DNA from 4 places in the Alteribacillus bidgolensis genome. Region 4 is predicted to be linked to each of the others. Evidence: riboswitches for the same ligand, from Rfam matches in the RefSeq annotation. Region 4 holds a riboswitch; each other region holds the start of a gene.

The links. A riboswitch is a leader RNA that binds a small molecule or an ion and turns the genes downstream of it on or off. The one in region 4 is predicted to bind thiamine pyrophosphate.
Region 1: another riboswitch for thiamine pyrophosphate. It lies ahead of CEF16_RS12790 (ABC transporter ATP-binding protein); the one in region 4 lies ahead of thiD (bifunctional hydroxymethylpyrimidine kinase/phosphomethylpyrimidine kinase).
Region 2: another riboswitch for thiamine pyrophosphate. It lies ahead of thiC (phosphomethylpyrimidine synthase ThiC); the one in region 4 lies ahead of thiD (bifunctional hydroxymethylpyrimidine kinase/phosphomethylpyrimidine kinase).
Region 3: another riboswitch for thiamine pyrophosphate. It lies ahead of CEF16_RS12730 (acetylornithine deacetylase); the one in region 4 lies ahead of thiD (bifunctional hydroxymethylpyrimidine kinase/phosphomethylpyrimidine kinase).

Annotation. Positions count from the first base shown of each region.
Region 1 covers NZ_KZ614149.1:2,563,306-2,571,320, forward strand. Annotated here, with positions in the region: gene CEF16_RS12780 (ABC transporter substrate-binding protein) at 1-133, opposite strand, end outside; gene CEF16_RS12785 (ABC transporter permease) at 130-900, opposite strand; gene CEF16_RS12790 (ABC transporter ATP-binding protein) at 897-1,694, opposite strand; TPP riboswitch at 1,963-2,067, opposite strand; gene CEF16_RS12795 (hypothetical protein) at 2,211-2,405, shown strand; gene CEF16_RS12800 (IclR family transcriptional regulator) at 2,924-3,679, opposite strand; gene CEF16_RS12805 (gamma-glutamylcyclotransferase family protein) at 3,963-4,391, shown strand; gene CEF16_RS12810 (iron-containing alcohol dehydrogenase) at 4,463-5,644, opposite strand; gene CEF16_RS24435 (hypothetical protein) at 5,757-5,987, opposite strand; gene CEF16_RS12815 (sodium:solute symporter family protein) at 5,987-7,066, opposite strand; gene CEF16_RS12820 (hypothetical protein) at 7,359-7,553, opposite strand; gene CEF16_RS12825 (hypothetical protein) at 7,534-7,716, opposite strand; gene CEF16_RS12830 (aldehyde dehydrogenase family protein) at 7,726-8,015, opposite strand, start outside.
Region 2 covers NZ_KZ614149.1:1,957,748-1,965,762, forward strand. Annotated here, with positions in the region: gene thiC (phosphomethylpyrimidine synthase ThiC) at 1-925, opposite strand, end outside; TPP riboswitch at 1,071-1,185, opposite strand; gene CEF16_RS09875 (hypothetical protein) at 1,395-1,643, shown strand; gene CEF16_RS09880 (phosphotransferase) at 1,815-2,807, opposite strand; gene spoVID (stage VI sporulation protein D) at 2,797-4,005, opposite strand; gene CEF16_RS09890 (MFS transporter) at 4,262-5,560, shown strand; rRNA gene rrf (5S ribosomal RNA) at 5,958-6,074, opposite strand; rRNA gene CEF16_RS09900 (23S ribosomal RNA) at 6,206-8,015, opposite strand, start outside.
Region 3 covers NZ_KZ614149.1:2,548,334-2,556,348, forward strand. Annotated here, with positions in the region: gene CEF16_RS12720 (YheC/YheD family endospore coat-associated protein) at 1-633, opposite strand, end outside; gene tenA (thiaminase II) at 1,449-2,120, opposite strand; gene CEF16_RS12730 (acetylornithine deacetylase) at 2,122-3,408, opposite strand; TPP riboswitch at 3,481-3,583, opposite strand; gene nhaC (Na+/H+ antiporter NhaC) at 3,721-5,160, opposite strand; gene CEF16_RS12740 (proline racemase family protein) at 5,188-6,213, opposite strand; gene CEF16_RS12745 (NAD(P)/FAD-dependent oxidoreductase) at 6,210-7,400, opposite strand; gene CEF16_RS12750 ((2Fe-2S)-binding protein) at 7,669-7,944, shown strand; gene CEF16_RS12755 ((2Fe-2S)-binding protein) at 7,944-8,015, shown strand, end outside.
Region 4 covers NZ_KZ614149.1:3,760,832-3,768,846, forward strand. Annotated here, with positions in the region: gene cls (cardiolipin synthase) at 1-42, opposite strand, end outside; gene coaW (type II pantothenate kinase) at 286-1,128, shown strand; gene CEF16_RS18725 (MarR family winged helix-turn-helix transcriptional regulator) at 1,173-1,631, shown strand; gene CEF16_RS18730 (MarR family transcriptional regulator) at 1,868-2,311, shown strand; gene CEF16_RS18735 (efflux RND transporter permease subunit) at 2,308-5,634, shown strand; TPP riboswitch at 5,699-5,812, shown strand; gene thiD (bifunctional hydroxymethylpyrimidine kinase/phosphomethylpyrimidine kinase) at 6,094-6,906, shown strand; gene thiM (hydroxyethylthiazole kinase) at 6,919-7,755, shown strand; gene thiE (thiamine phosphate synthase) at 7,748-8,015, shown strand, end outside.

The sequences.
Region 1 (8,015 bases), 1.2 Mb from region 4:
CATCTTCATCTCCTGCTTGACTGTCTTCTTCATTACTTTCATCAGCATTGCATGCTCCAAGAGCAGTGATTGAAAATGCCAGCATCCATGCCATATTCTTACGTTTGTTTGTCTTCCACCATCTTTTGTTCATTCTTTATCACTCCATTTTGTTGTTGTTGTTTTTTCTAAAAGTTTTATGGCTAAAAATAATAAAATGCCTAACAAAGATAAAAGAACAATCGGAGCAAATACTCCTGCGCCATCCATTTGAGTCATCATACGGCGGCTAAAGTAGCCAAGCCCTGCGTTTGCCCCCAGCCATTCTCCAATAGCAGCTCCGATAACACTCATCGTTACCGCGACTTTCATACCAGAATAAAAATATGGAAGAGCAGATGGTACTTTTACTTTCATAAAGATTTGTTTAGAACTCGCTCCCATCGTTTTTAGCAACTCTTCAAATTCACGGCTTGCCGAACGCAGACCATCGAACGTGCTGACCGTAATAGGAAAAAACGTAATTAAAACAGTAACGGCTACCTTACTCCAAATCGAATATCCAAACCAAAGGACGAAAATAGGCGCAAGCGCTATAATTGGAATCGTCTGCGACGTAATGAGAAGCGGAAAAAAGCTCCGCTCGATCACTTCGTTTTGGTTCATCCAAACCGCAAGCCCTACTCCTGATACGATAGAAATGCCAAGTCCAATAAGGATAATATTTAACGTTGCCGGCAAATGCACGAAAAACAATATATCATGTAATTCCCACAGCTTAAGCAATATCTCTGTCGGGGAGGGCAGGATGTAACTTTTATCATAAAGCCGTGCTCCGACTTCCCACATCATTAAAAGAAGTGCCACAATAATGCCCGAACCTGCATAGGAAAGCCAGCTATTTACCCTTTTCTTTTTCATAGCTGCACCTTCGATGTCATTTTGTTTAGCAGCTCCTGTTTTAATGCCATAAATTCAGGATCGCTGCGAGTGTTTCTTTCTCTTGGACGGCTTAACGGAATGATGACTTCTTCTAAGTTATTCTCGATGGGCGGCTCGGTAAAAAGAAGGACACGGTCCGATAAAAACAGCGCCTCTTCTATATCATGTGTAATAAAAATCAGTGTTTTCTGCCAGGTGCTCCATTGTTCAAGCAGCCACTCCTGCATGGAAAAACGAGTCATAGAATCAAGAGCGCTAAACGGTTCATCGAGCAGCAAAATGTCATTTCCGCTCAGCATCGCTCGTAAAAACGACACCCTTTGTCTCATCCCGCCGGATAGTTCGTGGGGATATTGGTGCTCTGTGCCTGCCAGGCCGAACTTTTCTAAGTGACTTATTACTTGTTTTCTGGCTTCTTTTTTCCGTACGCCCTTTATTTCCAACGGCAGCACGCCGTTTTCTAACACGGTTCTCCAAGGAAGCAGCAAATCATTTTGCGGCATATAGCCCACTTTACCTAGACGATTTTTTTCTTCTTTTTGGTTAATGAAAATGTTTCCTTCGGCTGGATTCTCCAGCCCCGTCGCCAGCCTGAAAAACGTAGACTTCCCGGAACCGCTTGGCCCAAGCAGGCTGACAAATTCACCTTTACGGATATCAACGTTAAGCTGTTGAAAGATAGAAGAAGATTCCTGGCCGTAATGAAAAGAGACTTGTTGAAAGTGAAGTTGGGAACCAGATGATTCTGGATTGATATTGTTTGTTTTAACCATAAGGCAGCCGCTCTTTCTGCCTGGCTGGATACCAGCATTTTATATATTCCATGCTCTTTTCATCCTTTCTTTTCTCAAAAAATATGGTCTTGCTCTTTTATTTCAACACTCTTCGTTTGGGATTCAGCGCTTTGCTTCTTTTGCTGCGCTTCCCCCATTGGAATTCAGCACTTCCAATAAAAAACCACTCTAGCGAAAGAGTGGTAGTGGTTGTGGGCATAAAAGAAATGGACAAGCCCATATCCGAGGCTGATCTTTATCATTTATTTTATGCTCGCTCACACTTCCCTCCGCTAGTTCTAACTAGTTCAGGTTCCAGGGTTAGGATAATAAAATCCCTCTCAGCTATTTTCTAGCACCCCTAGTGTGGAAGTTATTCTTATTTTCATTTGCTACTTTGTACTTATATCTATCTTCCACATTAGCATAAATACTTTCATTCGAAAACCTTTATAGCTTATAAAACGTCTCGTTTCTGCACAAATTAGAGATATCATTTTAGGAAGGAGGATTTTGATGGAACGAGAAAAACGCCCGCCAAGAAACATCCCAAATAACCAGCAAGAAGAAGAATGGAGAGAGTTTCCTGCTCCACAGGAACAAGTCGCTGACGCATTTGTGGAAGGAACGGTAGTCGGAGAAATAGAAGAAGATCGAGAGGCTGACATTCCACCCGATGAAGAAGGTATTATGGAAAGCGAAGAAGAATAATCACGAAAAGCACAACCCCTTGAAAAAAGTACACAGCACCTGTAACAATGCCAAACTGGCTTGTACAGGAGGTACTGTTTTTGCCCAGAACGTTCTCTGTTTTAGCAGCATCCTTTATTAAATTAGAGCTCAATACCTCCATTTTAAAAAGGGAGCATGCCTAACATCCGTTGCAGCTGCTCCCTTTCACATTCTCATCGCTCTCACACCCTTTTTAATGCCAGATACCCCCTAATAAGATATATGTTAGATTTTATCAACTGCCCTCTTGTCTACACGCATAAACAATAATATTCTCATTTTTCCGCCATCACTTCTTTCCTTATGTTAACTCTTCCATTCTTTTTTAATATTACTCACTTACGGCCGAAACATAGGGTAGTATTTTCCATATATCACCTCTGTATCTGCCATATTGATGGGAGGAATCATTTATTTGACTATATATTCTCACAAACAAATACGTAGAAAAACACCCAATTCCTTAATATTGAGAAAATTTTATTCTTATGAGGAGATTATCTAACCTTTTTCAGCCAGCCTAATTCCTCAGATATTTCAACCGCCGCTCGTGTGACCAGTCGAATATTGTTTTTTAATTGTGTTTCTTGAAATCTCGTTTCCGGTCCTGCAATACTTAGAGAAGCCACCACTTTATTCTCCCAAGAAAAAATAGGTGCCGCAACACTTGCTGTTCCTTCTGTCGTTTCACCAAATGACATAGCAAAACCCTGGTTATTAATGATAAGAAGTTCTTCTTTTAATTTCTTAGGATCATTTATTGTTTTTTCTTGTACTAATTCCTCTATAATTTTATTTCTTTCCAAGAGGTTGAAAAAAGCTAACATCACTTTCTTAGAGGCACCTACTGAAAGAGGGAGTCTCATGCCTGTCGGCTCTGCTATTTTTAAAAGCTGCGGTGAGTCGATACAATCAATAAACACGCCTTCATTGTTTTCAGGCACGGTTAAATATACACTCTCTTTTGATCTGCCAGCAATTTTTTCCATTACCGGAAGAGCAGCGTTTCGAACCGATAAATTATCTCTTATCGACAAGCCAAGTTCCATTAAAGCAAGACCGAGTCGGAACTTTTTTGTCTCCTTGTTTTTGTACACAAATCCACACTCTGACAAACAAGTTAACAAACGGTGTACTGTCTGAACGGGAAGGTTAAGTCTTCGGCTTATTTCTGTAGCACTCCACTCTTCCTTTTCTTCACTCGGTTTAATCGTTGTTAACAAGGTTATAAACTTGCTAACCACACCTGACATTCTTGTTCCCCCTTATCTAAAAAGATAGAGTGTCAATACTATGATAAGTTAATGAACTTATATTTTTAAAAGTTCTGTTATATTTATTTACACGCTTTCTTTCCATATGGAAACATTGCCTCATATGATGGAAACATAGTCATGTGTTATATTGGATTAGCAACATATTATGAAATAATACCATTTTTTGTAAGGGGAACTAGACTTTCCAGTAAGTCATAGAATATACGGGATTTTTGCTTACAACTTCCCTAATAGAGTCAAAAAGGAGAGAAGAGCAAAAATGAAAAACCTTCCTGTTTTTGTATATGGAACATTACGACATGGACTACGGAATTATCAAAGCTATTTGAATGGAAGAACAGAAAAGGAGGTTCCTGCTACTACAAAGGGACGAATGGTGTGTGTAGAAAACGGATCTTTTCCTTGCCTTTTTCCCGAAGGAAATAATATCATTCAAGGAGAGTTAATGTACATTTCAGATGAGATCTTTCCTGAGGTGCTAAAGGATCTGGACTGGGTCGAAGGGTATGACGAAGCGGATCTGGAAAATAGCATGTATGAAAGAAAAGTGGTAACCGTCGAAAATAAAAACGGAGAAAAAGTAGAAGCTTTTATTTATTATTGGAACGTAAACGGCGGGATAGGGGAATACATACCAAGCGGCTGCTGGGTTACGCATGTATCAAGGGAAAAAGAGAAAACTAATTAACAAAGAGAAAATAAAATTAATAAAAGGGATGCCCCAAGTAACAATCATCTTGGAGCATCCCTTTATTTGTATTAATTATTTCCAAATGCTAGTTCCCCATAAAATGCTGCTTGGTATCTATCTCTGATATCGTCAAGCGTATAAGGTTTGGGGCTGCGAGCTAAGAGTCTTGTTTGCTCGATACCGCTTTTGGCGAGCTGTTCTATATCCTTTTCTTTAATACCGAATTTATCCAGAGTAGATGGAATTCCGACCTCGTCGACGATATGCTTCAATTCTTTTACTGCAGTAATGGCTGTTTCACGTTTATTAAAGTTATCAGATTTTACGCCCAGTGCGTCAGCCATTAACACCATTTTATCGATACAAGCCGGCCAGATATAGTCAAAAATATAAGGAAGCAGCACTGCATTTGATTCGCCGTGCGGTATTTTAAACAATCCTCCTAATGGATACGCAAGCGCATGAACACCTGCAACACCAGCATTATAAAAGCTCATCCCTGCCGTCATGCTGCCCCATGCCATATTTCTTCTCGCTTCTACGTCTCCCCCATTCCAGACAGCCGTCCGGATATTGGATGAAATTCGTTTAATTGCATCCAAAGCTAAGGCATCGGTTAGCGGAGTAGCGTTAACCGAAATCAGCGCTTCCACGGCGTGGGTGAGCGCATCTACTCCAGCGGAAGCTGTAATCCGTGCCGGCAGAGTATAGGTGAGCTCTGGGTCGACCACCGCTGCATCAGCTAGTAAGTTTTCATGCGTAATCGCGTCTTTCGTGTTTTTCAGTGTAAATACTGATATATCGGTCACTTCTGCGCCTGTGCCCGATGTTGTAGGAATTAATATTTTTGGAAGCCCTTTGGATGTGAACTTTTTCGTGCCCGTCAAGTTCAAGTAGTCCTCTACTTTCCCTTCATTCTCTTTTAATACAGCCACTACTTTTGCGATATCTAATGAACTTCCGCCGCCGATACCGATTACAAAATCAGCATTAAAATCTTTAACAGCCTGCAGCGCTTTATTTCCTATTTCAAGCGGAGGTTCAGGAATCAGATCTGAATAAATGTTATATTCTAATCCTGCGTTGTTTAGCTGATCTTCTAATTTTTTTACAATCCCTGCATCTATGACACCTGGATCCGCAAACACCATGATTCTTTCTGCTTTATAAGACTGAACAATGGAGGGCACCTCTTGAATGGAACCTTCTCCTGATACAATTTTTATTGGCGAAGCAAAGGTTTTATACATTTATATCACACACTCCTTCTCTATTAACTGTTTATTTTCACATTAGAATGTGATGGAACATTTGCTGGTTTTGATGCAGCCAGCGTGACGATATACATGACAATCATACTTACTAATACACCGATACCGGCTGCTCCAAATGGGTTGGAAAAGTTAAAACCAAACGGTAAATAAACAGTCCAGTAAGTAACTGTACCCAGAGAAGCGAAGACAAAGCAGCCTTCTTCGTTGCTCTTTCCCAAAGAGCTCCGACTACAAGTGGTCCGGCTGCAGCCGCCATAATTCCGCCGATACCAATCCACATAAACACAGCCAAATATTGCGGCGGTGTCCATGCAAGCACTATAGCAGCAATAAAACGACAAACGTGCTGTAACGACTGATTAAGAGTTCATTTCTTTCTGCTTTCTCTTTTGTGATGCTCATTTTTGGCACAAACGTTTTACGATACAAATCATTAGCTAACAATTGTGTAAGAGAAACAATCAGTCCGTCTGATGTAGACATAACCGCTGACAATACAGCTACGGCAAAAAAGGCTGCGACCACAGGCGGAAAGATTTCACTAAACAGTACCGGTACATTTTGGTCTGGAGAGATACCTGCATCGCTTCCTACTACAGCTAGTCCAAGCAAACCGCCAAGTGCCATTAGAGGTAGAATGGTTGCAAAAATCGTACAATACATAATAAGTTTTTTAAGGTCACGGCCGGACTTCACTGCCATGAATTTGTTTCCTAAGTGAGGGAGAACAGCAAAAAGCAAGTGTGCAATGAATAGTAGTGCGACAAGCCAGAAAGCTCCGTACGTGTTATCTCCCGGTAAGAACAACTGATTTATTCCGCCTTCTGGATTTTCATTTTCAATCGTGGCAAGCATATCGCCAAATCCTCCGTCAACACCTACGCTTCCGATGAAGCAAAAGAACACCACAAGAGCTACAATGACCATTAAAAATCCTTGAATAGCGTCTGTCATAATGTCAGAGTGTGATCCACCCATGAACACGTAAGTCGCAAGAACGACAGCCGTTATAATGATATCGGTTTCATAATTGACACCCATCATTGTCTGAAACATCGTAGCTGCGGCAACAAATTGAGAAACAACATAGAAAATTAATAAGATCGATATAATGGTCAATGCAATACGAAGAATATCACTTTTACAGCGTTCACCGATAAATTCCGGAATCGTTCTAGTACCGAATTTATCTCCATATTTTTTGATCACTTTTGCTACAAATAACATCCCAATGACGGTGGCAATCGAGTAAAGCAATGGGTACCACAAACTTGGCGTCCCGATATCATAGGAAAGACCGGGCATCCCCATAAATGTGGAACCACTTGAAATTCCGGCAGCTATAACAAGGGCGACCGCAAACGGTCCATAACCTAGAACGTGCTGTTGCAAAGTCATCAGATGTATTCGTTTTTCTCATTCCAAACCAGCCCATAAAAAGCATCAAACCGATAAAAAGAGCCATGAAGAGCCATGAGTACATTACAATGGTACTGTTCATCGTTCCAGCCTCCTATTCCTTTACATTTAACAAATTTGTTTTCCACAAAATAAGCGCCATCCCAATCCAAGTGCTAGATATTAAAACCGCTATAATCACGAGCATATTCATACTTTTGCTGCCTCCTTTTTGATAAATTGAAAGATTTCAGGAAATTTTTCTATTCTGTCAGCGGAATCGGTCATCGGTTCATACAAAAAAAATTTTCTGTTTTTTGGTCCAGCGTCCGCTTTTTTCAATAAGGTGGTAAGGGACATAAACTGCGGAACTGGACAATCGTTTTATTTTTGGCACACTCCAAGAACGAGCATGATAAAGATAATAGCGGCGGACTGTTTCAAACGCCTCATCTATGCTTTCCTGTTCATCCATAACCGTTTCCATGACAGCAGCTGCCGCTTCTCACACGGTTTGTCATCATCGTCATTTTCTCTTTTCTTTGTCCAAAGATAGAACGATACTCTATCATCCACTCTGTAGCGTATTGCGGATAATAGATGGAAGCAGAATCTTCTTTGTTATGACAATCAAAAACAGGAAGTTTCATTGCTTTCACCTACCCTTTGTAGTTGAGGCTGATCATTTTCAGTTCTGTCATTTCTTCGATCGCATATTTTACGCCTTCTCTACCGTAACCAGAATCTTTCACGCCGCCATATGGCATGTGGTCAAAGCGAAGGGTTGGCACGTCATTAATAAGTACTTGTCCGACTTCGAGTTGGTGCGCCATATTCATAGCTTGAGATAAGTTATTGCTAAAGATCCCAGCATTTAGGCCATAGCGGCTGTCATTCATCTGCTCAAGCGCTTCAGAGGCATTTTTTACTTTATTGATCAGCACAACCG
Region 2 (8,015 bases), 1.8 Mb from region 4:
GTTTTGCTGTTAATGGTACATAACGCAGAAGGACACCTGCATGAATGGTGAAATAATCCACGCCTTGTTCTGCTTGTTCAATCAATGTGTCACGATAAACCTCCCAAGTGAGATCTTCGGCAACTCCATTTACTTTTTCTAATGCTTGATAAATAGGAACGGTGCCAACAGGAACAGCGGAGTTTCGAATAATCCACTCCCGCGTTTTATGAATATTTTTACCTGTTGATAAATCCATAATATTATCAGCACCCCAGCGTGTTGCCCATGTCATTTTCTCCACCTCTTCTTCAATCGAAGAGGAAACAGCAGAATTTCCAATATTCGCATTAATCTTAACATGGAAATTCCGGCCTATAATCATTGGTTCTGTCTCTGGGTGATTTATATTGGCAGGTATAATCGCACGGCCCTTTGCTACTTCATCGCGTACAAAGGCAGGATCCATATTTTCTCTTATAGCGATAAATTCCATTTCAGGCGTAATGATTCCTTGTTTTGCATAATGGAGCTGTGTTACATTACCTCCTTGTTTTGCACGTATCGGTTTTCGTTTTAAATTAGGAAACACTTGATGATTAGTACGGGGATCATTTTCATCATTATATCCATTATCTTCAGGCTTCATGTTTCTACCTTCATATTCTTCCACATCCGCTCGTTCATGAATCCATTTACTGCGGATGGCAGGAAGACCTTTTGAAATATCAACCGAATATTCAGCGTCCGTATAAGGCCCGCTCGTATCATAGACACGTAGTGGCGGATTATCTTCTTCTCCGAAGCTGCCGGTTGTAGGACTTAGTTCAATTTCACGCATAGGAACCTGAATATCGGATCTTGATCCTTCGACATAAATTTTTTTGCTGCCTGAGAAGCTAGACATGATAGAAATGTTTTTTTCATTTAATGAGGATGTGGACATAAAAAAATCTCTCCTTTTCAATCTGATAATCATTGATAAAGGACGAGACCTAGAACATAGCCTGGCGCTGAAAAAGTGAAGTACATAAAAAAGCCGGATCCATAAAAAGATGGACCCGGCTTTGTATGTAGAAGTAAATTCATCAGTGATGATTTTCTAACTTCCCTACGCTGGTATGATCCAGATCAGGTCCAAAGGGTCAAGAAACTTTCACGCGTTTCTTTCTCAGCCCAGCTTATTGGACTCCCCTAGTTAATTGATTTATTCTATTTGATTTCAGTATAAATAAATATACGGGATAAGTAAACACTTATCTTGAAAAATAAAACTTTTTTACTTTTGGACTTCATTATATATAGGTATCTAATACCGATTAGGCTTGATATAACCTTTCATAAAAATATGGCGGACACTCTTTCTAGATCCTTGCATAAGCTAAAATAAATACTTTAGGGGAGAAGGTGGAAAAATGGGGTATTATCCTCCTCCTTACCACGGACCGCCGCGTCCTCCATATTATCATCCCCCGAAAAAGCATAAGAAAAAACACCGAAAGCAGCCGTTCTGGTGGAAAAAATGGAAGCTTGCTTGTTCGCAGATTCTCATTCCTTTAATATGTTTTCAATTATTTCGAACGTTGATTTTTCCGACCAGTTTTGATGTTGTGTTATTAATTATCCTTGTCAGTTTAACTGTTTATTGCTGTTTTACTTGTTAGCAGGACTACAAATCAATCTTTCGAAAAACTTAATTTACTACGCTTAAACGAAAGCTTCATATTTCGCATAAAAGCATAACGTTTAGACCCGTCCTTTAGCAAAGTTAAACTTTCCTAAAGTGTAAACAAAAAAGCTCCACTTTGGTCCGTTTTGCCTAGTGGAGCTCCTTTTTATTCTTCTTTATCTTCGGATAAATCAGGCCAAGTATCGAGATCTTGTTTTATTTTTTCTAACATCCAAATTCGTTCTTCTAATTGGAAAGTTAAGGTATGTTCATCTGCGAGAGTACGGTGGCTTGCTCTTAATAAAAATGGGTACATGCTCGTTTCATCTAGCAGCTGACTTTTTAGAAGCGCCTCATCCCCAGCTTTGAATGGGAAATGGTGATCGTACGTTTTTATCCACGGATAAGCCTGAATAGGTTCCCACATTCTTTCTTTCATACAGGAGCGGTAAAGCCATGCGATGTCATGTAAAGGATGCCCATCTGCTGTGTGTTCGAGATTAATAAACCTGTAATTTCTTTTTTCATCTATGACGAGATGATCAGGCGAGGGTCTGCCATGACAACGTACCATTCGAAGCCTCTCATTTTCTGCAGCTGTCCTTTCCCATTTATCGTACCAGTACAAGGAATCTTTATGCAGATTATATAAAAACGGAAAATGTATAAGAAACGCTAGTTCAAATGGAGAATAATAGCGCTTTTTTTCTATACTATCCGCCATAGCTTCTAGTTTAAGCAGCTTTTGGTCCCGTTCTTTTTTAAAAAGTTCTCCTTGTTCTTTCCAAACATTTTCTGGAATGGTTTCTTTGTATTCAGTGGAACGATGAAAAATCGCCAAAGCCTTAAAAAATTCTGTTTCATGCTGCAGTCCTCGGCATTCTGACCCCCATGGCGTCAAGTAATACATCATTTCATTTTCATTGCTGCACCATTCACCATAGTTGGTTCGAAGTACTGGCACCACTGTTTTCATTTGTTGTTTTTCAAAGAAACGGAGCGTCTGTAGAAAACGCTCCGCCTGTTGATTGTTTAATTGGGTTTCTTTCAACGCAAATGTGCCTTCTTCCGCTTCTACTTTTGCTATTTTATCAAATGTTTGCACACGAATTGGATGGATAGGATAACGTTGAAGAATATATTCGATATTACCCTTCATTTTTATTACTTCCTGCAGCGGATGCCGGAATATATAAAATTTGCCCTTCTTCTAAATGCTCATTGTCCAGGCGATTGTAACGGACAAGATGGCTGATTGTAATATCATAGCGTTCAGCAATGGTATCTAGTGATTCGTTTTCTTGTATGATGCACATTTTCACTCGTGAAAATTCTTCTTCTCCTTTCGTCATGACTTTTGTTAAATACAAGGCATTGTCATCGCGGTCCGACATCGATGGACTTGTTGATTCTTCCTCGCTGCTGTCTTCCTGTTCTGTTTGTACTGTATCCACTTCTTCTATATCCTCAGCGCTTGGCTCTATTGTTTGAACGTTCTCTGATTCCGTTTCATCACGACTGTGAAAAGAGGTAACAATAGGGGAGCTGCTTTCCTGTTGTTCTTTTGCTTCCACAGATTGGTTATCTATTTGATCCTCTTCTTGTTCATTATCTTCTTGTTCATTATCTGATATTTCGTTGTTCCTATCCTCTATAATTTCTTCTTCTGTTTCTGTTGAAAATTCTTCGTTCTCTTTTTCTTCATCTGATTTTAAACCTTCTCCCTCGTTAAACGCCTCTTCTTCTGTTTCTTCTGTCACATTTTCATGAGACGTTTGAAAATAAGAAGAAAAAGTGCGGTCATATGGACGTGGAAAATCTGGTGGTGCAGCTTCTTCTGGCTGATATTTTGCCTCTATATCCCACCGAGGCATAGGCTCTGGCGCGGTGAGCGGTTCACTTTGTTCTTCTTCACGTGCTGTTTCTTCATTTTTCATACCCGTAATACTTACATCAGCTGTTAGTTGAATACAATCAGGTTCTGGTAAATCATAATCAAATCCATCTATTTGCACATAAATATCATCAAGGTTATGAATCCGATTTAATGGTATGGTTACATCCACCGGAAAAAAGTGTTTAATTTCACCAATACCATCATCTCTTTGGTCATCTTCTTCTACATATTGAGGAGAAGGATTATCATCTGTTGGTTCCTCATTTCTCTCTTCTTCAAGTGGACGATATTCCCCTTTTAAATGAAGTCCCCCTTTAATTGCAACATAATCCATTTTTTCTTCAATCCGAATATCCGGTTCAAGTCCCAGCGACAGCAATTCCTTCATTTTCTGTCCTTTATCGAGCCACACTGATTCTTCTAAATTAAAAGTAAGTGCTGATGAACGTTCAGCTCCCATGAATGGCCCTCCTTTATATATGTTTTAAGTACTTCCTAGATTGCATATCTTCAGATGATAGTTCGTGAACAAAGAATCGCTCAACGGACAATGGAACACTTTATTCATTGTTGTCCTTTTCTGTGCTAATACTATTTCAATGTATGCATCACCAGCCGCATCTATGATGCGAAAATTATTTTACTAATCGTTGCCAGTTTTTCATCGTATTGATAAGATATATGAGTGCCTCAATAATGGATAAGGAGGGAACTCTATGGCTAGCAAGAACAACTCATCCTCGTCTTCAGCAGGAAAACAAACCCTCCCGGTGAATCCTCCATTTTTTTATGGATGGATTATTGTACTTATTGGCGGCTTAGGAGCGTTTTTCTCCGGTCCGGGGCAGACCTTTACATTTTCTGTTTTCATAGATGCCTATATTAAAGATTTTTCGGCCTCAAGAACTGTCATATCAAGCATATATTCAGCAGCAACATTATGTGCTGGCTTTACCTTATTTTTAATTGGAAGATTAATTGATAAAAAAGGGCAGCGTTTTATAGCTGCCGCTGTTGGAACCATGCTGGGGATAGCTTGCTTTTGGAATAGTATGCTGCTTGGTCCGATTATGATGTTTATTGGGTTTTATATGCTTCGTCTATTCGGGCAAGGTTCCATGACATTAGTACCGAATACTCTCGTGCCTCAATGGTTTGATAAACAACGCGGACGGGCGCTCAGCTTTATGACGCTTGGCATCCTTATTAGTGCTGCTGCTCTTCCTCCTGTTAATTTGTATTTAATTGAAACATGGGGCTGGCGCTTTGCATGGCAATTTTGGGGAGTACTATTACTGATTCTATTTGTGCCGCTCGCTATTATTTTCATACGTAATAAACCAGAGGATGTAGGACTGCTTCCAGATAATGCTGGTAAAGGGGTGGAGCAAGCAGAAGCAGCCGCGGCTTCTGCCAAAAAAAGAAAAGCCTCTTCATGGTCAATAAAAGAGGCCGTTCGATCTAGACAGTTTTGGTTTGCTCTGCTTTGCGCAGCCGTTCCAGCATTAATCAACACGGGAATTATGATACATCTGTTTTCTATTCTTGGAGAAAAAGGAATAGACCGGACGGTTATCGCCTTTTTATTAAGTCTTATGCCGATAGCAGGATTTATTTTCACACTTGCAGCAGGGTTCATTGTGGAAAAACTGCCTGTGCATCACTTATATGCCGTTAGCTTTCTGTTAAACGCAGGCACCCTTGTTCTTTTAATTTATGCTCAACAGATTTGGTTGATTGTTATTTACATTATTCTTTGGGGTATTTTCGACGGCACGACAAAAATATGCAACAATATTATTTGGCCGAATTATTTCGGATTGGAAAATTTAGGGAAGCTCAAAAGTATGGCCACTACCACCGTTGTTATTGGATCAGCACTTGGACCGCTGCCGTTTGGAATGGCATTTGATCACTTTGGAAGATACAATGAAATCTTGTGGATTATGATGATTCTCCCTCTTGCAGCTAGTGTGCTGGCCCTATTGTCACCGCCGCCGGTTAAAAAGGAATAAAAACAAAAAGCCTGAATGGAACTGTCCCAACCTCATGGGGCAGTTTTTTGTGTAAAAAAGGAAAGAATTATCGTTTAACGTGACAAGAAAAGGATTCACACATCTAAACATTAATAACGGGGAGACCGGTTCTGGCTGTCCTGTTTTTCCTCGTTTTAAAAAGATGATATCCGTGATTGCAGGCAAGTAACAGCTTGATGAGGTTAGACTAACGTTTACAGGACTCCAATTCCAAAATGTACTTCCTCATTCACCGCAATGTAAATCTCCACTGTCTATGTTCATTCAATTGTGAAACCAGTTATGAAGAAGCCATTAGAAATCCTATATTTCAGTTTTGGTTTAAGCAGCAAACGCAAAAAAACTGCCAGAATTCTATTCTGACAGCTTCATTATGGCCTGGCAGCGTCCTACTTTCACAAAGGGTTGCCCCTTCATTATCATCGGCGCTGAAGAGCTTAACTTCCGTGTTCGGCATGGGAACGGGTGGAACCTCTTCGCTATCGTCACCAGACTTTGGATGGAATCGTTTGATCATCGTCTTAGGAGACAACATCTCAACGATCCTTTTCTTGATAGGGAATTGCTCCCTCAAAACTGCATAACGAAATACATGAGCCGCTCTACGAGGCGCTTACCTTTGTTTTGGATAAGCCCTCGACCGATTAGTATCTGTCAGCTCCACGTGTCACCACGCTTCCACCTCAGACCTATCAACCTTGTCATCTGCAAGGGGTCTTACTAGCTTGGCGCTATGGGAAATCTCATCTTGAGGGGGGCTTCATGCTTAGATGCTTTCAGCACTTATCCCGTCCACACGTAGCTACCCAGCCATGCTCCTGGCGGAACAACTGGTACACCAGCGGTGTGTCCATCCCGGTCCTCTCGTACTAAGGACAGCTCCTCTCAAATTTCCTGCGCCCGCGACGGATAGGGACCGAACTGTCTCACGACGTTCTGAACCCAGCTCGCGTGCCGCTTTAATGGGCGAACAGCCCAACCCTTGGGACCTACTTCAGCCCCAGGATGCGACGAGCCGACATCGAGGTGCCAAACCTCCCCGTCGATGTGGACTCTTGGGGGAGATAAGCCTGTTATCCCCAGGGTAGCTTTTATCCGTTGAGCGACGGCCCTTCCATACGGTACCGCCGGATCACTAAGCCCGACTTTCGTCCCTGCTCGACTTGTAGGTCTCGCAGTCAAGCTCCCTTTTGCCTTTGCACTCTGCGAATGATTTCCAACCATTCTGAGGGAACCTTTGGGCGCCTCCGTTACTGTTTGGGAGGCGACCGCCCCAGTCAAACTGCCTACCTGACACTGTCCCTGGACCGGGTTACGGTCCGAGGTTAGAATTTCCGTACAGCGAGGGTAGTATCCCACCGACGCCTTCACCGAACCTGGCGGTCCGGTTTCCAAGGCTCCTACCTATCCTGTACAAGCTGTACCAAAATCCAATATCAAGCTGCAGTAAAGCTCCATGGGGTCTTTCCGTCCTGTCGCGGGTAACCTGCATCTTCACAGGTATTATAATTTCACCGGGTCTCTCGTTGAGACAGTGCCCAAGTCGTTGCACCTTTCGTGCGGGTCGGAACTTACCCGACAAGGAATTTCGCTACCTTAGGACCGTTATAGTTACGGCCGCCGTTTACTGGGGCTTCAATTCGGAGCTTCTCCCAAAAGGGATAACCCCTCCTCTTAACCTTCCAGCACCGGGCAGGTGTCAGCCCCTATACTTCGCCTTGCGGCTTCGCAGAGACCTGTGTTTTTGATAAACAGTCGCTTGGGCCTATTCACTGCGGCTCTCCAAGGCTATTCACCCTAGAGAGCACCCCTTCTCCCGAAGTTACGGGGTCATTTTGCCGAGTTCCTTAACGAGAGTTCTCCCGAGCGTCTTAGAATTCTCATCCCACCTACCTGTGTCGGTTTGCGGTACGGGCACCTCTTCCCTTGCTAGAGGCTTTTCTTGGCAGTGTAGGATCAGGAACTTCGGTACTATTATTTCCCTCGCCATCACCGCTTCGCCTAATGATGAACGGATTTGCCTGTTCATCGGCCTTACGGTTTGGACGCGCTATTCCAGCAGCGCGCTTACCCTACCTTCCTGCGTCCCCCCGTCACTCAAACGGGAAGGAGGTGGTACAGGAATTTCAACCTGTTTTCCATCGCCTACGCCTTTCGGCCTCGGCTTAGGGCCCGACTAACCCTGAGCGGACGAACCTTCCTCAGGAAACCTTGGGTTTTCGACGGAAGGGATTCTCACCCTTCTTTTCGTTACTCATACCGGCATTCTCACTTCAAAGCGCTCCACCGGTCCTCACGATCCGGCTTCTCCGCCCTTTGAACGCTCCCCTACCACGCACACCCGATGGTGTGCATCCACAGCTTCGGTGATACGTTTAGCCCCGGTACATTTTCGGCGCAGAGTCACTCGACTAGTGAGCTATTACGCACTCTT
Region 3 (8,015 bases), 1.2 Mb from region 4:
ATTGTACTTGTATAAAAGCTTATGAACTTTCCATTTCCCTAAAAAATCACAATTATTAATGAGCTTCATGGCAGGATGCGTTGTAAATTGGTTACGAATATGTTTAACCAATGGCTTTTCCTCTCGTTGGAAACCAACACCTCGATCATAAATTACATTAGAAAGAGGTAACCAGTAATCCAGCCACTTCCCCCATTTAGGTGCATAAATATATCCTTTCACCTTGTTTTCAAACCACTTTATATCATTAATGGAGAAATAGTATAATAGACAACCTTCTTGCATACCTGCTTCCATGTGTTTTTGCAAACTGAAAGGAATTTCTCCTTTTGAAATATATTTCATATACTTTGTATTAACAAACACACCAACTACGGGGCCTAGATAAATATTTGTTTTTTCTTCCTCTACCCATATATTAAGGTGTAGATTACTCAATAATAAAAGGTTATGAAAAATTTCATTTGGCACATACATATATTCAGTATCCTCTTTGTGCCCTTCTATAAATACCTGTTCATGTAATTGACCAACGCAAATATTATAGAATATTCCCTTCTCTAAACCTAATGAATAAACTATTTTTTCAGGCAAATAAACTTTATTACTTCTTTTATTATGAGATTTTTTCACCTTTATCCTCATCATTTCCTCCTAAATATCCAACCGTTTATATTTGCCCATATCACTAAATAGAAATCTATCCTTTTATAAGCACTTTTGAACCTACGCCTATTTGTACCAAATGTATAGACGATCGGCACAAGGCTTTTATGCATTTATATATTGTTATTCTGACTAGAGGATTAGTGTTCATATTCATAACTCCATTAGAAGAAAAACCTAAAAAGCCTCCCCTTCACGGTTGGTTTCCTTCCGTTTAAAGGGTCTTTAGTTCGCTTAGTTCATTGCCATTTTAAGCATATTTTTAAGACAAGTCTTTTCGGATACACCGCATACTTAAAACGGTCTAAAACAGCCATAGCACTAGGAGCTGATTGAATCCCAGCCCCGAATAATAAAATCCAACATTCCTTGACATTCTGCGGAGCATAAGCTTTGATCCTTTTACCAAATAATACTTGATCTACGCCTAAAGCATTAATAGCCGGTTAAAAACCGGCAAAACGATAACTAAAATGGCGATCGTATCCATTAAGTAATTTAAATTTTGTTAACGTTTAAACATACCTTATTCAAAGCTTCCCCTTCTAAATTTACAAAACGGAAACAAAAACAAAATCACTACATTCCTAATATAGAGCAACACTTAAAAGGTTTTAATACTATAAAAACTGGTTTCTAATATCTAAATCTACCATTCTCCGCAATACCAAGGATTATAAACAGTTTATTAAGATAAAAACATAGAAAAACCCGAATAATCAGCACTTTATACGTGTCAGTTATCCGGGTTACAAGTCGTTATAAACCTTTTTATATCCGAGTTATTCGGTAGGCCACATTTCCCCTTTATACGCCATATCCCAAAACATATACTCAAACCGCGTCGTGTTTAAGAAAATTTCCTCAAGGTGCTTTAGTTCATGCTCTGGTTTTCCATGAGTCAGCCGATCAAGCATGTTGATCGTCCATTGGGTTAACTCCTGAAACTCGTCGTCGGCATACATGTTAATCCATTCGCCGTAAAATTCGTGGTCGCTTGCTCCAGGAATCTGAGAAAGAGATTTTCCAATTTCCGCATAACTCCACATACATGGCAAAAGGCTTGCAACCAGTTCTGCAAGACCGCCGTTTTGTCCGACTGCCAGCATATAATGCGTGTAAGATACAGTAACAGCAGCTGGTTTCGCGTTTTCAAGTTCTTCTTCACTGATATCAAATTTCTTCGCATACTGGCGGTGAAGATCCATTTCAGTGTTTAAAGTAGAATCCAAGAGTTTTGCGAATTCACCCATCGTTTTCACGTCGGAGGCTTTCGCTGCGCCGATCGCAAACAGTTTTGAGTATTCAATTAGGTATAAATAATCCTGAATCATAAAATAACGAAATTTTTCTCTATCAAGTGTTCCATCACCCATTCCTTGTACAAACGGGTGATTATGATTCTTTTCCCAAATCGGTTTGACATTTTCATATAGTCGTTCGCTAAATGCCATATTAATCCTCCTCCCTTTCTGTCGAGCACCAGTTATAAATGAGTGAAATCATTACTTTTGTGAATTGGACAAGCTGATCAATAGAGACTGATTCGTTCACCGCGTGAGCATTTTGAAGATCCCCCGGGCCATAAATTAAGGTCGGGATGCCAGCGTCGCCCAGCCAGCCTCCATCGGTAACGGTTGGAGACATGCTGATTGGCGCTTTTTGACCAAATATGTCTTGATGTGCTGTTTGCAATACTTTTGTTCCTTTACCATTTTCCTCAATATCTAACGAAGGAAAAATTTCGCCGCGGTCTTCAATCATCGACGTCCCTCCCCATTCAAATAATGGAGGGTTTTCTCGCAGCCACGGGTCAGCGTCAGCGACACGGCGAATATGATCTTCGACTTCTTTTGCTACCATGTCGTGATCTTCATCTGGATAAAAGTGTACGGTAATCCAAAGCCGGCATTCATCTGCGACAAAAGCAGCATGGCGCCCCCCTTCAATGACTGCCGGATTTATGGTGTTCATCCCAGCTGGAAAACCAGGATAAGATTTTGTAACGGCCCAGTGTTTTTCCAGCTCTTGCAGTCCTTCGATGATTTTCGTCATTTTCTCAATAGCACTTGCCCCTTTCACACCGCCTCCAGCATGAATCATATTTCGGCGAGTAGCGTCATGATACGTCTGCGGACTTTTCACCGTAATCCAGCCGGTGATGACGCCGCCCTGCCCTTGAATATTCAAGTCACTTGTATCCACAACCACGGCTAAGTCGGCACTGTATCCTCGTTTGCAGCATTCCAGTGTCCCAGCTTCCCCAACTTCTTCTCCTATAACGGATTGAAAAATAAGATCTCCGGGCAGGCGGATGCCTTGTTCTTGCAGCAGTTTTACCGCAAATAGCGCTCCAGCAAGGCCTCCTTTCATATCCGCTGTTCCTCGGCCGTAAAGTCTGCCGTCTGCTGCCACTGGCTCAAATGGACCGTATTTCCATGATTCATTCTCTTCATCGACCTCTGCGACATCCATGTGTCCGTTAATAATAAGGCTTTGATGTGTTTCAGGATCTTCACCTTTCCACGTCCCGACTACGTTAGGATCACCGGGATACACATCCCAAACGTCTGTGTTAAAGTCGTGTTCTTTTAAAAATTGTTCGATAAATTGCTGTGCTTCTTCTGTGTTTCTTGCTGGCGGGCTCGGTGTTTGAAAGCGGACTAAATTTTTTACAAGTTCAAGAAGTTCATCCTGTCTTTCTTCCACCAGTTGATTTAATTGCCAGAGTGTTTTTTCCACCTTATCCCTCCTCTTAAAAAATAAAAACCACTCTAGCGAAGAGTGGCTGTACATATTATGGTTGTCCCATACTTATATCCGCTCACACTTCCCTACGCTAGTATTAACTAGTTCAGGTTATAGGGTTAGGACAACCGCCCTTCTCAGCTGTATAACAGCACCCCTAGTGTCAAGCCTACCTATTTTTTTGTTGGAATCCTTTAAAGACAACATAGCATAGAATAATCATATTTAAAACTAAATTTTCATATTTTTTTCACCCTGGCTGACTCAGTCGAACATTTTATATTATACTATTTTTCGAAGTTCTTGTTATGCTTCAAATTTTGTTGTATTCACCGTTGAATCTTCGTAATTTTCTGTATACTCTTTGCCTTTTGTGTACCATATAAACTTGCCTGTAAAGCCGTATAGGAGAGTAATAATAATTACAAGGAAATGAAACCATAGAAAAGGCAAGTACGCCATTGTTGAGACACCTAATGTTACTGCCATAAAAACCCCGCCATCTGACCAAGGGACCATAGGCGTTGTAATAGTTCCTCCTGCTTCTGTGTTTCTTGAAAGTACACGTTTATCGATATTTAAGCGATCATAATTTTCTTCTGTGATTTTACTTCCGGTAATTACAGAAACATAGGCAGCACCGCCGAAGAAATTCCCAAAAAATGCAGCAATTAATGTTGTTAGTGTAGTTTTCCCAGCATTATCGGCCCATTTTAACAATGTTTGGCAGATGACATGCAGGATACCAGCAGCTTCCATTAAACCCCCTAAGCCTAATGCGAGTAAAATTAATAAAATAACCTCTAGCATGGACACCATTCCGCCACTATTTAACAAAGTATCCATAAATTCAATACCTGAATCGATGGAATACCCTTGATAAGAGGTTTGAATGGCATCTAAAAACGGAATGCCCTGAAATGCAAAACCCCAAATAACTCCTAAAAACGCACCAAACGTAATAGTAGGAATGGATGGTTGCTTCATCGCTAAAAGAGCGATAACAATGAGCGGCGGAACCAGCATATACCATGATATATTAAATTGACCCTGCAGCGCTCCCATAGCTTCTTCGGCCCTTGTTAAATCGACGCTGTTTCCTACATAGAAAAAGCCAACAAATATGAACAATAGACTTGCGATTCCAAAAGCAGGACCGCTTACATAAAGCATTGACTTAATATGTTCAATGATATCTACCTTTGTTAAAGAGGCGGTCATTACGGTTGTATCCGATAATGGAGACAATTTATCGCCCACATAAGCACCGGAAATGACCGCACCTGCTACTAAGGGGAGAGGGATTCCAAAGCTTTGTCCAATACCAATCATTGCAATCCCTGCCGTACCTGCCGTTCCAAATGACGTGCCCGTAGCTAGGGAAGTAAGCGCACAAATAATAAGTGTAGCAAACAAGAAAATGTTTGGACTTATAACAGATAAACCGTAATAAATAATGCTTGGGACGATGCCTCCTGCAATCCAGGTTCCAATTAAAGCCCCGACAGTAATTAAAATAAGCACCGCTTCTAATCCATTCGATATTCCCTGGAGCAACCCATCTTGAAGCTTTTTGTAACGCAGTCCTATCCACAGCCCGAGTCCTATCACCATAAACCAGGAAGTAAATAATGCTAATTGAATAGGAAGTTCCAGCAAATTTATAAAGCCAAACATAATGACAATAAATAAAATTAAAACCCCTATCACTTCATAGACTGTCGGTAACCTCGCTTCTTTTTTCAAACCCCTCACCCTTTCTCATTTATTATTTTAATGATCTTCCATTTCAGGAAGCAGCAAAAAACCTTCTGTCAAAGGATCTTCCGGATCCAAAAAAAACTGATGTGCACCCGTTATCCATGCAGAACCTGAAATCTGGGTTTCTACCGCACAAACGCCTTGTACATTTATTTCATCTAGAACCTGTCCTTTAAAAACACTGCCTACAATGCTTTCGTGGCAAAATATTTCTCCTTTTTTAATTTCTTGTTTTGCAAATAGTGTAGCAAGCTTGGCTGAAGTTCCCGTACCGCAAGGAGACCGATCTATCCCAGCTGGAGGAACGACAACAGTATTTTTGACATGTACATCAGAATGTTTTGATGGTTCGAAAAATTCTATATGAGTAAGTCCATTAATAAAAGGCTTTTCCGGGTGTCGTATCACATGTTCTTTATTGATTTTCTGCCTGAACGAGACAGCTTTTTCTATAATACGAGCACTATTTTCCGGCGTTAAATCGAGTGAAAGGGAACGAGCATCAATTATTCCGTAAAAATTCCCTCCATAAGCGATATCACAGGCGATAGTTTTTTTCATTTCATCATCTTCCACTTCGATCGATTCCAAAAAAAATGAAGGGACATTGTTAAACGTTACCTCTTTCGCCCTTCCATCTTCTATTTTGATTTCCACTCTTACTAATCCCGCTGGTGTCTCTAATGTTAATGCGGTACACGGTTCTGTCATATCCACTTTCCCAGTTTCTACTAAAGCTGTACAAAAACCAATCGTATCATGGCCGCACATTGGGAGATATCCTCCCGTTTCTATATATATCACGCCCACATCTGCGCTGGGGTGGCAAGGTTCAAGCAAAACAGCTCCTGACATTACATCATGCCCCCGTGGTTCATACATTAATAGTTTCCGGACCCAATCATAATTCGTTTTCATATCCTTCATTTTTTCTTCTATCGTTTTGCCTTGTAACGAGGGAACGCCACTTAATATGGTTCTGGTCGGGTTCCCTCCAGTGTGAGTATCTATGGTATGGAAAACATGCTTTGTATTCATAGTGCGGCCTCCTTTTTTTGGAAACGGTGTAAACTTAGTTTATCTACTGGAACAATTGTTTTTTCCTTTTCTTCTATCAGTTCCTGGATGAGTTTTCCTGTAACAGCGGCAAGGCTTATTCCATCTCCTTCATGCCCTGCTGCTATATAAAACCCTTTATATCCTTTTACCTCTGAGACAATCGGCAAGTGATCAGGTGTCCATGGCCGTAGACCAGCATAACTCCGAATTATAAGCATATCTTTTAATTTAGGGTAGAATCGTATGGCGCGATGGGCAATTTTTTTTACTACATGGAAATCCACTTTTGTTTGAAAGCCATTAAATTCTCTACTGCTTCCAATAAGAAAATTCTGGCTCTCTGTTGGTTCAAATACGAGGGCAACTCCATACTTTTCCGTTTCAGCATCCACTTGTCTTTCTCCCCCGAATTTAGATATAAGATAACCAAATTCCATAACTTTTCGCATCCCAAGAGGCATTTCACGCGCGGCAACAATAATATGACCCTTTCGAGGCTGAATAGGAATATCAATATCTTCGTCAAGCATTTTACTTATTAAAGGCGCCCATACGCCGCCAGCATTTATGACCTTATCAGCACGTATAGCCCCTTTGCTTGTATCAACTACATACTGATTGGTCCCTATTTCTTTTTCTATATTGTTCACTTCCGTATGGGAATAAAAGGAGGCACCATATAATTTTGCTCCATCAATCAGTGCATAGGTCATCAAATAGGGATTGACCGTTGCATCACTTGCACATTCCAGCCCCCCCGGAAGATCATCTGCGAAATACTCGGACTCCTCCCTAAGATCAGCTCGGTCAAGCATTCTAAATGGAAGGCCTGCTTCTTCTTGCTGATTAACCCATTTTTGGGCTGCTTCCATTTCTTCATCTGTTTCACAAACAAGAATACTTCCTGGATTTCTATACTCAAAAGAACCGTTTAATTCTCCCTTTAGTTCATGTACCAGCTTCTGGCTGACTAAAGACATTTGACTATCAAACCCAGGATCTTTATCAATTGCTAAAATATTACCGTCACACTTAGAGGAAGTACCTGAGGCAAATTCTCCTTTTTCGATCAGGACAACATCATGACCGGCTTTGGCAGTGTAGTATGCTATCGCACTGCCTATTATCCCTCCTCCTATAATCAGGGCATTACAATTTTTTCTCATGTAAACCTCCTTTCTGCTCTCTCCCTTTAACTAATGCAAGCAACATGCCAACGTTAAAGTAAGCATATTTTCCTCCACACTTCTTATAAAAGTCTAAATATTTAGAATAAATGTCTAAACATTTAGACTTTTGACGATATTCTTAGATTTCACCAAAACTTCTAAAAAGCTAAATAATTTCTTCCCCCGTTAACTTGGACAGTTTTATACAAGTTGTCCTATTTGGCTAGATTTTTGCATGATATTAAGGTCAAAAGGAGGAACATAAATGAGAAAAAATGATACTATTATTTGCCGCTGCGAGGAAGTTACATACAAGGACCTATTAAAAACAGCAAATACGTATCAATGTACAGCAAGAGAATTAAAGCTTCGCACTCGTGCCGGCATGGGAATATGCGGAGGACGTACATGCCGTTTTTTAATAGAAGGTATTGCACAAGCAAACAAATCCAATGAAGTAAGTTTTTCTAAAGAGGTACCTCTTAAATATCAGCCTCCCATCCGCCCTATTCGATTCGACTCTGGAAAGGAGAATGGATAATGGATAATAGAATTAAACATCACCCGATTTTAGGAGATTTAAATCATTGTAGTTATTTCACTTTCGATTTT
Region 4 (8,015 bases):
TATAAAAAACAGAAAACTAATTAAAACTGAGATTACGTCCATTTCGTTCCCTGCCTAACTGTCATGAATAAAGGGACAACAAAAGATGGTTCATGACAAATTTTTCCCTGATTAATAAATGTACTGATTTTCTCAGTATAACAAAAAAGATATTTTTAGTCTTTTCATTTGTCCACCTATCATTTACTTTGTATGATGGTATAAAATAAAGGAAGTAATCATGTATAAGACATTATAAATAAAAGGTATAATATACGTTTGGGAAGAAAGGGGTTCGTCAACTAGATGAATAGAGAATATCTAGGAGTGGACGTTGGAGGAACGTTATCTAAAATAGTATATACGACAGGTGATTATTGGGAATATAAAAAAATGCCGACAACTCAAATCAATGCAGTCGATCATTGGATTAATAGTCATTTCAATAACCCTGTTATACATATTACGGGAGGAAAAGCGGGATTGTTCACCCAAAAATCAGCGCTGCCTGTAAAAAAAATAAATGAATTTGAGGCTACTTGTGAAGGGGTAAGATGGCTTTTAGAAGAAAAAGGTCTGCTTTCACGAACAGGATCTCGATTTATGGTTACTAATGTCGGTACAGGAACTTCTATTCATTTTGTGAACGGTGATTCGTATGAACGAATAGGCGGAAGCGGTGTGGGCGGCGGCACCCTGCTCGGGCTTTCTTATTTGTTAACCGGAGAAGATAATTATGATGAAATTTTGACATTAGGTCAAAATGGAAAAGGCGAAAACTTAAATATAACAGTTGGCGATATATATTCTCATGAAGTACCGCCGATTTCCGGGGATTTAACCGCCAGTAATTTTGGTAACGTTTCCCGAATGAAAGAAGAGTCTTTTTCAAAGGAAGATTATATTTCTGCAGTCGTTCGTATGATCGGAGAAACCATTACAACCATGGGTGTTCAAGCAGCTGAAAGATTAAAAACAGACTCAGTAGTGTATATCGGATCGACTTTTTCTCATCACGACACACTGAAAGATATAATTAAGGGCTACACTGAATTAAGAGGAAAAAAAGCATTTTTCCTCGAGCATGGAGAATACAGCGGTGCGATAGGGGCCTTTCTAAATAAGGGATTAAAAAAAGCAATTTTATAAACTTTTCATGTAAAAGTAAGGTTTTAGAGCAGGAGATGAATGCATTGAGTAATATTGATGATTATAAACAAGTATTTTTAGAGTCCATTTATTCGCTTGAAAATATATCAAAATATCTACAGCCAAAGATGCCGCTGTTAAGTGAACTGCAGTTAACTTCACGCCAAGAAACGATAATGATTTTATTTATTCGAAACGAAAATATTACTTTAAGTGAATTGTCAGAGCGGCTCGGGATTTCCAAGAGTGCGATCAGCCAGGCATTGAATAAACTTGAAAAAGACAATTTGCTTATTCGTTCTATTAATGAACAAAATCGTCGCGAAATTACAATGACCCTTGGAGAAACAGGCAAGGAACTTAAGGAGCAATTTGAAGCCTTTGAAGCTTCTATTATTAAAGATTATATTTCCCAGCTTCAATTAGAAGAATTAAAACAAGTTAGAGATGTTATTAAGAAACTTGAAGGCATTATTCAGCACGGTGAAGAAAACAATGAATAAAAATCTTTGGAAAGCTGCTTCCTTAAAAGATGGGGGGAGCTTTTCTTTTGTTAAGAGTTGAAATTTTTAACGGAATTGCTTCTTTTTTTGGAATATGAAAATAAGGTGAACAAAATTTCCAACCCTTGACGGTATTATATATTTGATTTAAATTATTAAATAGTTAAGTTTTTAAACTGTTTCGTTTTATAAATTGTTTATTGGATATAAACAAACAACAGGAAGAGGGGGACGGGATGGAAAAAGAAGAATTATTAAAGTCCATTAATAATGCTTTATTTGATTTATCTTTAAACATTCACGAAGAATTTGGAGGCGTTTATCAAGATATACCAGAGCGTTACCGCTTTGTTATCATACTTATTTCTAAATATAAAACACTATACGTAAAAGATCTCGCTGACCTGCTTCATGTCTCCTCTAGTTCGGTGAGTCAGCTGTTATCAAAAATGGAAAAAGAAAGGTATATCGTAAGGGAATTAGATCCCGGGAAAAGGCGGCAGACTTTTGTCAAACTAGGAGTGGAAGGAGAAAAGATACTTAGGAAAATGACAGAAACCCGAAATAAAATTTCTTCAAAATATCTTATCAAGTTATCGTATAATGATTTAGTTTCTTTCCATCAAATTGCTTTGAGAATTAAAGAAATCGTTGAGTCGGAAAGGGAGGCAGCTGAATGAAGCTCACAAATTTGTCGATCAGACGACCAAAATTAACGATAGTAGGCATGATTTTATTTATTTTATTAGGAGGAGTTTCATTAACGAATCTGCCTCTTCAGTTGTTTCCTGAGATAAACCCTCCGGTAGGAGCCGTGGTGACAAGTTATCCTGGAGCGAGTCCGGAAGAAGTGGAAGATAAAGTAACAGAGCCTTTAGAAGAACAATTGTCTACACTGTCTGGTCTTAGCAATATGACATCCACTTCTGAAGAAGGGATGACACTCGTTTTACTTGAGTTTTCATGGGATTCAACCATTGATGAAGTGGAACAGGATATTATTACATCAATGAATCAAGCAGTGCTGCCAGATGACGCGAATGACCCGAGTTTTTTAAAGTTTGACCCGTCTATGATGGGCATGGCACAAATGGCTATAACTTCAGATAATCAGGACATTCAAGATTTTCAGGGAGATGTAGAGGGGTTTCAGGCAGAACTTGAAAGAATAGATGGGGTTGCAAATGTTGATACGTCCGGAGAGGTAACGGAACAATTTGAAATCAATCTGGACCAAGAAGAACTTGAAAGCAATCAATTGTCGCAAGAGGATGTCGTAAATGTTGTGCAATCTCATGATATTACGCTTCCCGGCGGAACAATTGAAACCGGGGATCGAAGTTTAACCACGCGTGTATTAAATACATTAGCTGGAGAAGAAGATTTATCAGAACTAGTGATAGGAGCGGATCCGCAAAACGGTGAAGAGCTTCTTTTATCAGATGTGGCAGAAATTGAATTAACGACAGCTGAGCAAACAGCTATTACAAGAGCCAATAAGGAGCCTGCTTTACAGATGACGGTTATGAAAGAGACAGATGCTAATACAGCACAGGTCTCGAAGGCTTTTAATGAAGAGATGGAATCTTTGCTTGATGAAGAAGAATATGAAGATTTGACAGCAATCTCTTTTTACGATGAAGGGGAATTTATCCAAGAATCTATAGATAGTGTTTCTATGGCATTAATTCTTGGCGGCGTGTTTGCTATGATTGTTCTGTTTTTCTTTTTAAGAAACTTAAAAACACCTCTTATCATAGGCATTGCGATACCTTTTTCTGTAATTGTCACGTTTGGATTCTTATATTTTACGGATGTCAGCTTAAACCTTATGACACTGGGTGGTTTAGCCCTTGGTATTGGGATGCTTGTTGACAACGCTATTGTGGTTATAGAAAATATATACCGCCATTTATCCATGGGGAAAACCTCCAGGCAAGCTGCAGCAGAAGGAACAAAAGAAGTAGGAGGAGCTATTACTGCATCTACTTTAACGACAGTGTCTGTTTTCTTGCCTATTGTGTTTATCAGCGGTATTGTTGGCAATATTTTTACCGAATTTGCACTTGCGGTTGCATTCAGTTTGCTTGCTTCATTGCTGGTCGCCTTAACAGTTGTTCCGATGATGTCAAGCCGAATGCTCACGCCTCCAGAAGAAGACAAGGAAGGAAAAAGACAAAATTCTTCCTTTATAAAAGGATTAGAACGCTCTATTAAATGGGTGTTAGGCCATCGATTTATTACTTTATTTATTACATTTCTTTTGCTGGCTGGCGGTGGTGCTGGTCTCACAGCAACAGGCATTAACTTTTTACCGGCAACCGATGATGGATATTTTACAGTAGATGTCGAAATGGATTACGGAACGAATCTGGATAGGACGACAGAAGTAATCGAAGATATTGAAAATATACTTGATGATGAATCGGTTGTAGCAGATTACATGTCCGTTATCGGTTCCTCCGAAGAATCGGCTGGTATGGGCGGACCTTCTGGGTCACATGAAGCTCAAATGTTTGTAACGATGACCGATTTAGAAAACAGAGATCAAAGCACAATCGACTTTGTCGAAGAAATTGAAAGTGAAGTTACAAGTGTGGACGCTGATGCTGACATTTCATTATCGACTCAGGCAGCAGTTGGCGGTGGTGAAGCAAATACGGTTGTCTTTTCCGTCAGTGATAATAACACGGAGGAACTAGATGAAGCGGTAACGGCTATAGAAGATGATTTAAACGATGAGGATGATGTTAGAGAAGTAGAAACATCTGCTGATGAAAGAGCACCTGAAATGCAAGTTCGTGTAGATCAAGATGCAGCTCGTGATAACGGGTTAGTTCCAGCGCAAATTGCAGACATTGTTCACAATGTAACACGCGGGGAAACAGCCACTTCTATACAAACGGACCGTAATGACAACTATGATGTGATTGTAAAGTATTCTGAAGAGTCTCTTGAGAATCAAGAAGATCTAGAAAACCTTCTTATTCCTAATGGGGAGGGAGAATACATTGCGCTTGATGATTTGGCTGCGATCGAAGAGGGAGAAGGCCCGGCTGTAATTAACCGATTGGATCAGGAGCGAAGTGTAGAGTTTACAGTAACATACAGTAGTGATACAAATTTAAATGACATGTCTTTGTTGATTGAAGACATTATTGAGGATGCTGATTTAGCAGACAGCACCAGCTACGCTTTTTCTGGGGAGCAAGAATTGCTTGACGATGCAATTGACAGCCTTGTATTTGCGTTTCTGTTAGCATTGTTATTTATCTATCTGGTGATGGCAGGTCAATTTGAATCTTTTAAGTATCCGTTTGTCGTTATGTTCAGCGTGCCGCTTGTCGTTATAGGGGTGATGCTTGCCCTAACTATTACACAAACGCCGCTTAGTGTAACGGTCTTTATCGGTTTGATCGTGCTGGCTGGTATTGTGGTGAACAATGCGATCGTGCTGGTTGATTATATTAACCAAATGAAAGAAAAAGGAATGCCTGCAAGAGAAGCCATTATTGAAGGGGTAAAACAGCGTACCCGCCCAATTTTAATGACAGCTGTCACTACGATTTTAGGGGTTGTTCCGTTGGCTCTTGGCCTTGGAGAAGGCACAGAAATTCAGCAGCCAATGGGGATCGCTGTGATAGGCGGACTAATCAGCAGTACATTCCTTACATTGTTTGTCATTCCTGTGGTTTATAGTTTCTTTGATAAAGAGACAAGAAATATGAATAAACGATATGTAACGCCTGAAGGCAGGGTTGTATATTCCTATGAACTTGAACACTATTTCCAGGAAAGTGCTGCTCAAGAAGAAAATATGCTTCCGGAAAGCACCGATAACGAACCGGGATCAGGTAAAAACATTCACAGTACAGATCAAAATGAACATTTATCAAAAGATGATATTATTTATCTGTTAGAACGTATTCTTCAGCATTCAAAAGGAAAGTCCAATAATGAAGAACAAGAAAACAAAGAAGATAGAGACAAAAAGAATGAGTAACAAGTAGAAGCTGTTATTTGACACTGTCATCGGTGTCAAGTAACATGGAAATAACTTAAAACAAATGATCCACTAGGGGCGCTGTGATAGCTGAGATGATGCAAATTGTTTTTGAAGCATCGGTCCCTTTGAACCTGATATGGGTAATACCATCGTAGGAAAGTGGAGCGAAGACTTGTAATGTGGTATTAATATGTCGACCGCTCTCTTTTCGGAGAGCGGTTTTTATACTATCGGAAAGTTTAACTTTGCTAAGTATAAGTTAAAGAATAAGGCTTCCACAATTTGGACTTGGCGGCAAGCCGAGTAACTCTGTTGTAAAAATGGTGATGTTAATCAGGATAAGCAAATCAACGGCACACGTGCAATTGCCGCACTGCCATAGGCTGCGGCGTTTTAGGCGGTTTTTTTACAAAGGTAGACAGGCAAAGTTTTTCAACTTGATGAGGAGGTAATAATATGAGAAGAGTACCAAGTGCTTTATCAATTGCTGGGACAGATCCAACCGGCGGAGCAGGAATACATGCTGATTTAAAAACATTTCAGGAATGCAAAGCCTATGGTATGGCCGTGGTCACTTCAGTTGTAGCTCAAAATACAAAAGGGGTCCAGGATGTTTGGCATGTCCCGCTTGAAATGGTGGAAAAACAAATGAAAGCAGTTTTAGAAGATATTCGGCCAAATGCTGTGAAGACGGGCATGATTGCTACACCGGAAATGATTGAGAAAGTGGCTGATTTGTTAGACGGACAAGATATCCCTCTCGTAATCGATCCGGTTATGGTGGCAACAAGCGGTGACTCACTAATGGAACAGGAATCAACATCGTTAATGAAAAATCGTTTAATGCCTCTTGCTCATGTGGTTACGCCTAACATAGCAGAAGCTGAAACACTGACAGGATTAAGCATTAAAACCCAGAAGGAAGCAGAACAAGCAGCTAAAATGCTTGTAGATGATATGGGTGCGTCAGCAGCAGTTGTTAAAGGAGGGCACTTTACAGGTGATGCCACTGATATTTTATACGTTAACGGGCAAATCGATTATTTAACAGCCCCTCGAACTGATACAAACCATACCCATGGTACAGGCTGCAGTCTTTCCGCTTCTATTGCAGCTGAATTGGCAAGAGGAAACACTATTAAAGAAGCTGTCACAAACAGTAAAACGTTTATTTCTCAAGCCATTCACGACACACTGGGTATTGGTAAAGGAAACGGACCCGTAAATCATTGGGCTTCTCGATTAAAAAAGGATGATATTTTAGTTTAAGGAGGAGCTGACGTGAGAAGTAAAGAAGCAAGTAAACTTTTAGAACAAGTAAGAGAGCAAAAACCATTAATTCATAACATTACAAATGTGGTTGTTACCAATTTTACTGCAAACGGCATTCTATCTATGGGTGCTGCCCCCGTAATGGCGAATGCTGTGCAGGAAGCAGCTGATATGGCTTCAGCTGCGGATGCGCTCGTTTTGAACATTGGCACCTTAAATGATGCACAAATAGAAGCAATGATGCTAGCAGGAAAGGCCGCAAATGAAAAAGGAATCCCCATTGTGCTTGATCCTGTAGGAGCTGGAGCGACGGCTTACAGAACAGAAACGGCTCGTAAGCTTCTAGAGCAGCTAGATATTACGCTGCTCAGAGGTAATGCGGCGGAAGTGTCTGAGATAGCAGGTTTAGAGAGTGATATTCGCGGCGTAGATGCTTCAGGTGGAGAAAAAAATATGGAAGCTATTGCCTCTCATGCGGCCAAGACCCTAAATATTGCTGTAGCAGTGACAGGAGCCAAAGATGCTGTAGCTGATAACAAATGTTTATACTCGATTAATAATGGTCATTCCATGCTGACAAGGATTACAGGTACTGGATGTTTAGCTAGTGCGGTCATTGCAGCCTTTCTGACTGTAACAGAAAAAACCGCCTCAGGAGCCGCTGCAGCATTAGGTTATTACGGTATTGCAGCAGAAAGAGCAGAAGGATTTGCATCAATGCAAGGTCCTGGAACCTTTCAGATCGAATTACTTAATGCCCTTTACCACGTTGGAGAAATGGATTTCAAACAACAACTCAATATTGAAAAAGAAATATTAGATCGCGGGGGTTCAACTCATGAATAAAGAAAATCTTTTGCTTTATTTTATTATGGGAAGTAATAATACATCACAACCCCCTTCACAAGTTTTGAAAAAAGCAATCAACGGAGGCATTACATGCTTTCAATTTAGAGAAAAAGGCTCCGGTGCGTTAAAGGGAAAGGAAAAAGAAACACTGGCAAGAGAACTGCAATCCATCTGCTGCAAACACAAAATACCGTTTATTGTAAATGATGATACAGAACTTGCTATTTCTTTACATGCAGATGGTATTCACGTGGGAC